2 regions of the Burkholderia sp. FW306-1C-G01B genome follow, and region 1 is predicted to be linked to the other one. Evidence: predicted binding sites of a transcription regulator. Region 1 holds the regulator's gene; the other holds the start of a gene.
The links. The regulator HrcA, encoded in region 1, represses chaperone genes, less so after heat shock. The targets are predictions, from matches to a motif close to TTAGCACTCNNNNNNNNNGAGTGCTAA.

Region 1 (4,188 bases):
TCTTCACGTGCCCCTTGTCGACCGCATCGGTCGCGAGCGAGCGCGTCTTGAAGAACCGGGCCGCCCACAGCCATTTGTCGATGCGCAGCTTCGCGCCCGGTTGCGTGGAAATCTTGTAGTTCATGTCAGCCTCCGCCGGGCCGCCACAAGGAGGCTGACCACCCCCTCGGGGGGCAGCGAACAAAGAGAGCGTGGGGGTCGTTTCACGTCAGCCTCTGCCGGGCCGCCACAAGGAGGCCGACCGCCTCCCCGGAGCGCAGCGAATGAAGCGAGCGCGCGATTCGTTCCATGTCAGCTCACCGCTTCGGGCTGCGCGGCCCTGACGGGCCAGCCCTGCAGGTTCTCGGCGACGATCTCGCCGATCGCGCCGAGCCACGCGGGCGCGCCGTTCAGGCATGGAATGCGGTGGAATGCCTTGCCGCCGCCGGCGAGGAATTCGTCGCGCACTTCCATCCCGATCTCCTCGATCGTCTCCAGGCAATCGGCCGTGAAGCCAGGGCAGAACACGTCGGCCCGCCGCACGCCGGCCTCGCCGAACTCGCGCAGCGTCGGCGCGGTGTACGGCTGCAGCCATTCGGCCTTGCCGAAGCGCGACTGGAAGGTGACGCGGCATTCGGTCGTCGACAGCCCGAGCGCGGCCATCAGCAGCGCGCCCGTCTGCCGGCACTGGTCGTGATAGGGGTCGCCGAGGTCGAGCGTGCGCTTCGGCACGCCGTGAAAGCTCAGCACGAGCTTGTCGCCGGCCGCGAAGTCGGGCCGGCCGTGCTGCGCCCAGTACTGGCGCACCTGTTCGGCAAGCGCGTGGATATAGGCCGGATGGTCGGCGTAGTGCCGCACCGTGCGCACCTCCGGCTGGTTGCGCATGCGCGCGAGCGCGCCGAATGCGGCATCGAACGCGGTGGCCGTGGTCGATGCCGAGTATTGCGGATACATCGGCATCAGCAGCACGCGCTCGACACCCGAGCGCTTGAACTGCGCGAGCGCGTGCGCAATGTTCGGGCTGCCGTAGCGCATCGCGTAATCGACCAGCACGTGATAGCCGTTCGACACGAGCAGATGCCGCACGCCGTCGGTCTGGCGCTCGGTGTGCACGCGCAGCGGCGAGCCCTCGGGCATCCATACGGCCGCGTATTTCTTCGCGGACGCGCGGCCGCGCAGCGGCAGGATCAGCGTGCGCAGCAGCACCTGCCACACGGCCTGCGGGATTTCGACGACCCGCGGATCCGACAGGAATTCGGCCAGATAGCGCCGCACCGCGCGCGGCGTGGGGGCGTCGGGCGTGCCGAGATTGATCAGCAGCACGCCGATACGATGGGCGGCCGCGGTGCTCGAAGGCGGCTCAAGATCGAAACGCATGGGCAAGAACGTGCTCGGGGCACGGGACCGGACGGCTCTCAATTATAGCGGGCCGCCCCGTGCCGTTCGGCCGACTGTCGGCGCAGGCGGCGCCGCGGCACGATGACGGGGCGGGATCGGGCTGGTTACCGCTGGCTACTGCCGGCTACTGCTGGCTCAGCGTGAGCGACAGCAGGCGCGCGGTGATGTCGACGATCGGTATCACGCGGTTGTACGCCATGCGGGTCGGGCCGATCACGCCGAGCGTGCCGACGATCTGCCCGTTCACCTCGTAAGGCGCGGTGACGACGCTCATTTCCTCGATCGGCACGAGCGTCGATTCGCCGCCGATGAAGATCTGCACGCCCTGGGCGTGGCTCGACACGTCGAGCAGTTGCAGGAGGCCCGTCTTTTGGTCGAACACGTCGAACAGCTTGCGCAGCCGCGCCATGTCGGAGGAAAGATCCGCCACCTCGAGCAGGTTGCGCTCGCCGGAAATCAGCACGGTGTCCTCGGTGTCGGGCACCTCGGTGCTGGCCGTCACGGCCGCGTGCATCAGCGTGGTCATGTCGCCGCGCAACTGGTCGATCTCGTCGCGCAGGCGGCGGCGCACCTCGTCGAACGACAGGCCGGCGAAATGCGCGTTGATGTAGTTGGACGCCTCGGTCAGCTGCGACGGCGAATAGTCGCGCGGCGTCGCGAGCATCCGGTTCTGCACGTCGCCCTCGGGCGTGACGATGATCAGCAGGATGCGCTTGTCCGACAGGCGCATGAACTCGATCTGCTTGAACACGTGGCTACGGCGCGGCGTCAGCACGACGCCCGCGAACTGCGACAGGTTCGACAGCACGCTCGCGGCGGCGGCCACCACCCGCTGCTGCGGCTCGCCGGCCTGCAGCGTGTTCTGCACCTGCCGCGCGACGGCCTCGGCATCGATCGGCGCCTCGACCGTCAGCATCGTGTCGACGAACAGCCGGTAGCCGCGCGGCGTCGGCACGCGGCCGGCCGACGTGTGCGGGCTCGACACGAGGCCGAGTTCCTCCAGGTCGGACATCACGTTGCGGATCGTCGCCGGGCTCAGCTCGAGCCCGGAATAACGGGACAACGTGCGCGATCCGACTGGCTGACCGTCGGCGATATACCGTTCGATCAGGGTTTTCAGGAGGGTTCGTGCGCGAGGATCTAGCATGGTGGAAAATTTTAGCGCAACCACGCGACCGCGGCGAGTGGCGTCGGCCACCGTTGCGCGGGCCGGCCCGATCCGGCCCCGTCCGCGCACATCCGGTTCTTTTCGTCAACGAGCTATGGTGTAATGCCGGCATGAAAACCGGTAATCAGTTCAACACCGTCGCGCTCGTCGGCCGGAGCAACACGCCCGGCATCGCCGAGCCGCTCGCCACCCTGGCTGCCAGCCTGGCGAAGCTGGGCTTCGAGGTCGTCTTCGAAGGCGATACCGCGCGCGAGTTCGGCATCGCCGGCTATCCGGCGCTCACCCCGGCCGAAATCGGGGCACGTGCGGACGTGGCGGTCGTGCTGGGCGGCGACGGCACGATGCTCGGCATCGGCCGCCAGCTTGCGCCGTACCGGACACCGCTGATCGGGATCAACCACGGGCGGCTCGGCTTCATCACGGACATCGCGGCGGCCGACATGCACGCGCTCGTCCCCGTGATGCTGGCGGGCAAGTTCGAGCGCGAGGAGCGCTCGCTGCTCGAGGCCAGGATCGTGCGCGACGGCGAACCGATCTACCACGCGCTCGCGTTCAACGACGTCGTCGTGAACCGCAGCGGCTTCTCCGGGATGGTCGAGCTGCGCGCGTCGGTCGACGGCCGGTACATGTACAACCAGCGTTCGGACGGCCTGATCGTCGCCACGCCGACGGGCTCGACCGCGTACGCGCTGTCGTCGGCCGGCCCGATCCTCCATCCGCAGCTTCAGGGCATCGTGCTCGTGCCGATCGCGCCGCACGCGCTGTCGAACCGGCCGATCGTGCTGCCCGACGATTCGAAGATCGCGATCCAGATCGTCGGCGGGCGCGACGTCAACGTGAACTTCGACATGCAGTCGTTCACCTCGCTCGAACTGAACGACACGATCGAGGTGCGCCGCTCGAAGCACACGGTGCCGTTCCTGCACCCGATCGGCTACAGCTACTACGCGACGCTGCGCAAGAAGCTGCACTGGAACGAACACGCGTCGAACGAAGACGACGACGCAGCGTCCTGACGCCCCACCGCCCGACACCATGCTCCGCCACCTCTCGATCCGCGACTTCGTCATCGTGGCCGCGCTCGATCTCGAATTCGACAGCGGCTTTTCCGTCTTTTCCGGCGAAACCGGCGCCGGGAAATCGATCCTGATCGATGCCCTCGCCCTCGCGCTCGGCGAACGTGCCGACGCGAGCGTCGTGCGCACCGGCTGCGGCCGCGCCGACATCACGGCCGAATTCACGCCGCACGATCGTGTCGCGCGCTGGCTCGACGAACACGCGTTCGACGCCGAGGACACCGTGATGCTGCGCCGCGTGATCGACGCGAACGGCCGTTCGCGCGCGTTCATCAACGGCACCAGCGCGACGCTCGCGCAACTGCGCGAACTCGGCGAGATGCTCGTCGACATCCACGGCCAGCACGCGCACCAGCTGCTGATGCGGCCCGATGCGCAGCGCGAGCTGTTCGACACGCACGCGGGGCTCGTCGCCGATGCCGCGAACGTCGCGCGCGCGTGGCGCGTCTGGCGCGACGCGACGCAGGCGATCGACGCCGCGAAGGCGCACGAGCGCGAGCTGCAGCTCGAACGCGAAAAGCTCGCGTGGCAGCTCGCCGAGCTAGACAAGCTCGCGCCGCAAGCCGG
Region 2 (4,188 bases), on a different contig from region 1:
CGCGCACGATATCGCGATCGACAACGCGACGACCGCGAGATCGAGCCATGCCGGCGCGTGGGTCGGCACCATCAGCGCGAAGATACTGCCGTAGAACGCGACGGATTTCGGGTTCGTCATGCTGACGACGTAGCCCTTTTTCGCGGCGTGCCAGTCGGAGGCAGTGGCCGGTGCGGAAACGGGCAATGGCTTGCGTGCGGTCAGAATCATTTTCAGGCCGAGCCAGATCAGGTAGCCGGCACCCGCAAGCCGCAGTGCGGTGTGTATCCACGCCACGTGGGTCACGAGCAGGCTCAGCCCGGCGATCGCGATCGCAGCCCAGGTACCGGACGCGGCGGCCAGTCCAAGCCCCGTCATCACGCCGGCGCGGCGCGATGCGACAGCGGTCGCCGTGACGATCACGAAGTTCGGGCCCGGGCTGGCGACGCTCAGCAGCAGGACGCCGGCGAGCGGGAGCAAGACGTTGACGGTGGTCGACATGGCGTGGAAGACGGCGCGGCGGGATGGGCCTTTATCTTACCCGAGCGCTGCAACGGGCCTGCGCACCACGGTGTTGCGTCGATCCCAAACAAAAAAACGCGTGACGACTTCCGTCGCCACGCGTTGCATGTTTCCGCAAGACAGCGCATGCCGGCGAACCATCACGCGCGGCGCATCGTCAGAAATCGAACCCCGGCCCGCCCGCACCGGGGCCGCCCGGCGTCGCGGCCGGCGCCGCATCCTTCGGTGCTTCGAACACGGTTGCATCGGTCGTCAGCAGCAGCCCGGCGACCGATGCCGCGTTCTGCAGCGCGGTGCGCGTGACCTTGGTCGGATCGAGTACGCCCGATTCGACGAGATCGCCGTACTCGCCCGTCTGCGCGTTGTAGCCGAAGTTGCCCGAGCCTTCCGCGACCTTCGCGACGACGACGCTCGCTTCCTCGCCCGCATTCGCGACGATCTGGCGCAGCGGTTCCTCGAGCGCGCGCAGCACGATCTTGATGCCCGCATCCTGGTCGGCGTTCACGCCCTTCAGCTCGCGGATCGCCTGCCGCACGCGGATCAGTGCGACGCCGCCGCCCGGCACGATGCCTTCCTCGACGGCCGCGCGCGTCGCGTGCAGCGCGTCGTCGACGCGATCCTTCTTCTCCTTCACCTCGATCTCGGTCGCACCGCCGACCTTGATCACCGCAACGCCGCCCGCGAGCTTCGCGACGCGTTCCTGCAGTTTTTCGCGGTCGTAGTCCGACGTCGCTTCGTCGATCTGCACGCGGATCTGCTTCACGCGCGCTTCGATGTTCTTCGCATCGCCCGCGCCGTCGATCACGGTCGTGTTTTCCTTGCCGACCTCGATGCGCTTCGCCTGGCCGAGTTCGGCGAGCGTCGCCTTCTCGAGCGTCAGGCCCGTTTCCTCGGCGATGACCTGCCCGCCGGTGAGGATCGCGATGTCCTCGAGCAGCGCCTTGCGGCGATCGCCGAAGCCCGGCGCCTTGACGGCAACCGTCTTCAGGATCCCGCGGATGTTGTTCACGACGAGCGTCGCGAGCGCCTCGCCTTCGACATCTTCCGCGATGATCAGCAGCGGCCGGCCCGACTTCGCGACCTGTTCGAGCACCGGCAGCAGGTCGCGGATGTTCGAGATCTTCTTGTCGTGCAGCAGGATGTACGGGTTCTCGATCTCGGCGATCTGCTTGTCGGGATTGTTGATGAAGTACGGCGACAGGTAGCCGCGATCGAACTGCAGCCCCTCGACGACGTCGAGCTCGTCGGCGAGCGACTTGCCGTCCTCGACGGTGATCACGCCTTCCTTGCCGACGCGGTCGATCGCTTCGGCGATGCGCTGGCCGATCGATTCCTCGCCGTTCGCGGAGATCGTCGCGACCTGCGCGATCTCCTTGCTCGTGGTGGTCGGCCTGCTGATCTTCTTCAGCTCGTCGACGGCCGCTGCGACGGCCTTGTCGATACCGCGCTTCAGGTCGAGCGGGTTGAGCCCGGCCGCGACGTATTTCTGGCCTTCGCGCACGATCGCCTGTGCGAGCACGGTGGCCGTGGTCGTGCCGTCGCCGGCTGCGTCGCTGGTGCGCGACGCGACTTCCTTCACGAGCTGCGCGCCGATGTTCTGCAGCTTGTCCGCGAGTTCGATTTCCTTCGCGACCGATACGCCGTCCTTCGTGACGACCGGCGCGCCGAAGCTGCGTTCGAGCACCACGTTGCGGCCCTTCGGCCCGAGCGTGACCTTCACCGCATTCGCGAGAATGTTCACGCCTTCGGTCAGCTTCGCCCGTGCGACGTCGCTGAAAATGATTTCCTTCGCTGCCATGATTGCGCTCCGTTATTGATTGACGACCGCGACGATGTCTTCCTCGCGCAGGACGAGGAACTCATTGCCGTCCACCTTGACGGCCTGGCCCGCGTACTTGCCGAACAGCACGCGCTCGCCGACCTGCAGGTCGGGCACGATGCGCTGGCCGTCCGCGTCCTTGCGGCCGGGGCCGACGGCGATCACTTCACCCTGGTCGGGCTTCTCTGCGGCGCTGTCGGGGATCACGATGCCCGACGCGGTGGTGGTTTCCTGGTCGAGTCGCTTCACGATGACGCGGTCGTGCAAGGGGCGTAGGCTCATCTTTTCGTCCTGTGCTGTTCTGTCGAAATTGGCTGGCACTCTTTGGGAGAGAGTGCTGACGAGTATAAAAACGCTCGGCGGCGCGATCCAATAACGGATTCGGAAAAGCATTCGCGCGGATGCGCTATGGACGGGAGACGGGCGGGGCGGAGATCAGATCAGCAGCGATACCGTCCTGAACAGCGCGAGATCCTCCCTGCGCGCGGAGCGCGCATGCCTGCGGATCACGTGCAGCAGGCAGTCGATGAAGCAGCGAGCGGCGTCGCTCAGCGTGCTGCTGCGGCGCGTGACGATCCCGAGGTCGCGCGGCTCGAACGTCTCCTTCAGTTGCAACGGCCGCATCCGTTCGCCGAACGGCGGCACGGCCGCGAGTACCGTCGGGCACCACGTGCACATGTCGGCCTGCTCGAGCATCGTCTGCAGCATCGCGACCGACTGCGCGCGCACGATGCGCCGTTCGTCGATCCGTGCGCCGTGGCGCGTGAACAGGTAGTCGACGAGCGCGGCTTGCCCGTCGGCCGCGAAATTCAGCACCCAGTCGTTGTCGAGCAGGTCGTGGATCGATCGTGCGCGTTCGCGCGGATGGCCGGCGCGCACCATGACCGAGGTCTCGTAGCGCAGCATCGGCTCGAACGCGAATTCCTGCGTGCCGCCCGGTTGCACGTGCCCGAGCGCGAAGTCCATGCTGCCGTCGCGCAGCAGCGGCTGTGCGACGGCCATCAGCGCTTCGTAGAGTTCGAGGCGCACGTCGGGCATCCGCTCGCGAAAACGCAGCACGGCTTCCGCGAGGAACGTCATCGTGAGCCACGGCGTGACGCCGATGCTCAGCCGGCCCTCGACGCGGCCGCGCATGCGTTCGAGATCGCTCTGCGCGTGTTCGAGCTGCTTCAGCACGAGCTTCGCGTGCGTGAGCAGCGTCTTTCCGTATTCGGTGAAGCCGATGCCCTCCGGCGCACGCACGAGCAGCGGCAGGCGCTCGCTCGCCTCCAGCTCGCGCAGCGCGCGCGTGACGGCCGCCTGCGACAGCCCGAGCGTGCGTGCCGCGCCGCGGATGCTGCCGGCCTCCGCGCTCGCGACGAGCGCCTGCAACTGATGCAGCTTGATGTTGCTCATGGTGCGATACCCGACAACGAAAGGTTGTCATCATAACGAAACCGAGGCTGGTCGCCGGGATTTTCGCTGCATACGATTCGGCCACGATCGGTCATCCGGGCGATCGACGACCGGAATGCATTCAGGAGAATCGGGGTTGGACCAGAAACATATTCATCCGGAAATAACGGCCATCGAGGCGGAGATGATCGCGCTGCGTCATCGGCTGCACGCGCATCCCGAACTTGGCTTCGAGGAGCACGCGACAAGCGATCTCGTTGCCGATTGCCTGACAACGTGGGGTTATCGGGTGACGCGCGGGCTCGGCGGCACGGGCGTGGTCGGCACGCTGACGCGCGGCGCCGGGAAACGGCTCGGATTGCGCGCGGACATGGACGCGCTGCCGATCCGCGAGACAACCGGGCTGCCGCATGCGAGCCGGCGCGACGGCGTGATGCACGCGTGCGGCCATGATGGCCACACGGCGATGCTGC

Region 2: a site for HrcA is predicted at 2,635-2,661, ahead of AC3WLY_RS01575 (co-chaperone GroES). Genes of this name have one in related genera too.

What each region holds. Positions count from the first base shown of each region.
Region 1 covers NZ_JBYSWZ010000013.1:216,013-220,200, reverse strand. The annotation lists gene AC3WLY_RS25405 (RNA-binding S4 domain-containing protein) at 1-124, opposite strand, end outside; gene hemH (ferrochelatase) at 292-1,356, opposite strand; gene hrcA (heat-inducible transcriptional repressor HrcA) at 1,502-2,524, opposite strand; gene AC3WLY_RS25390 (NAD kinase) at 2,656-3,561, shown strand; gene recN (DNA repair protein RecN) at 3,581-4,188, shown strand, end outside.
Region 2 covers NZ_JBYSWZ010000001.1:355,951-360,138, reverse strand. The annotation lists gene AC3WLY_RS01585 (LysE family translocator) at 1-480, opposite strand, end outside; gene groL (chaperonin GroEL) at 659-2,299, opposite strand; gene AC3WLY_RS01575 (co-chaperone GroES) at 2,312-2,602, opposite strand; gene AC3WLY_RS01570 (LysR substrate-binding domain-containing protein) at 2,756-3,715, opposite strand; gene AC3WLY_RS01565 (M20 aminoacylase family protein) at 3,831-4,188, shown strand, end outside.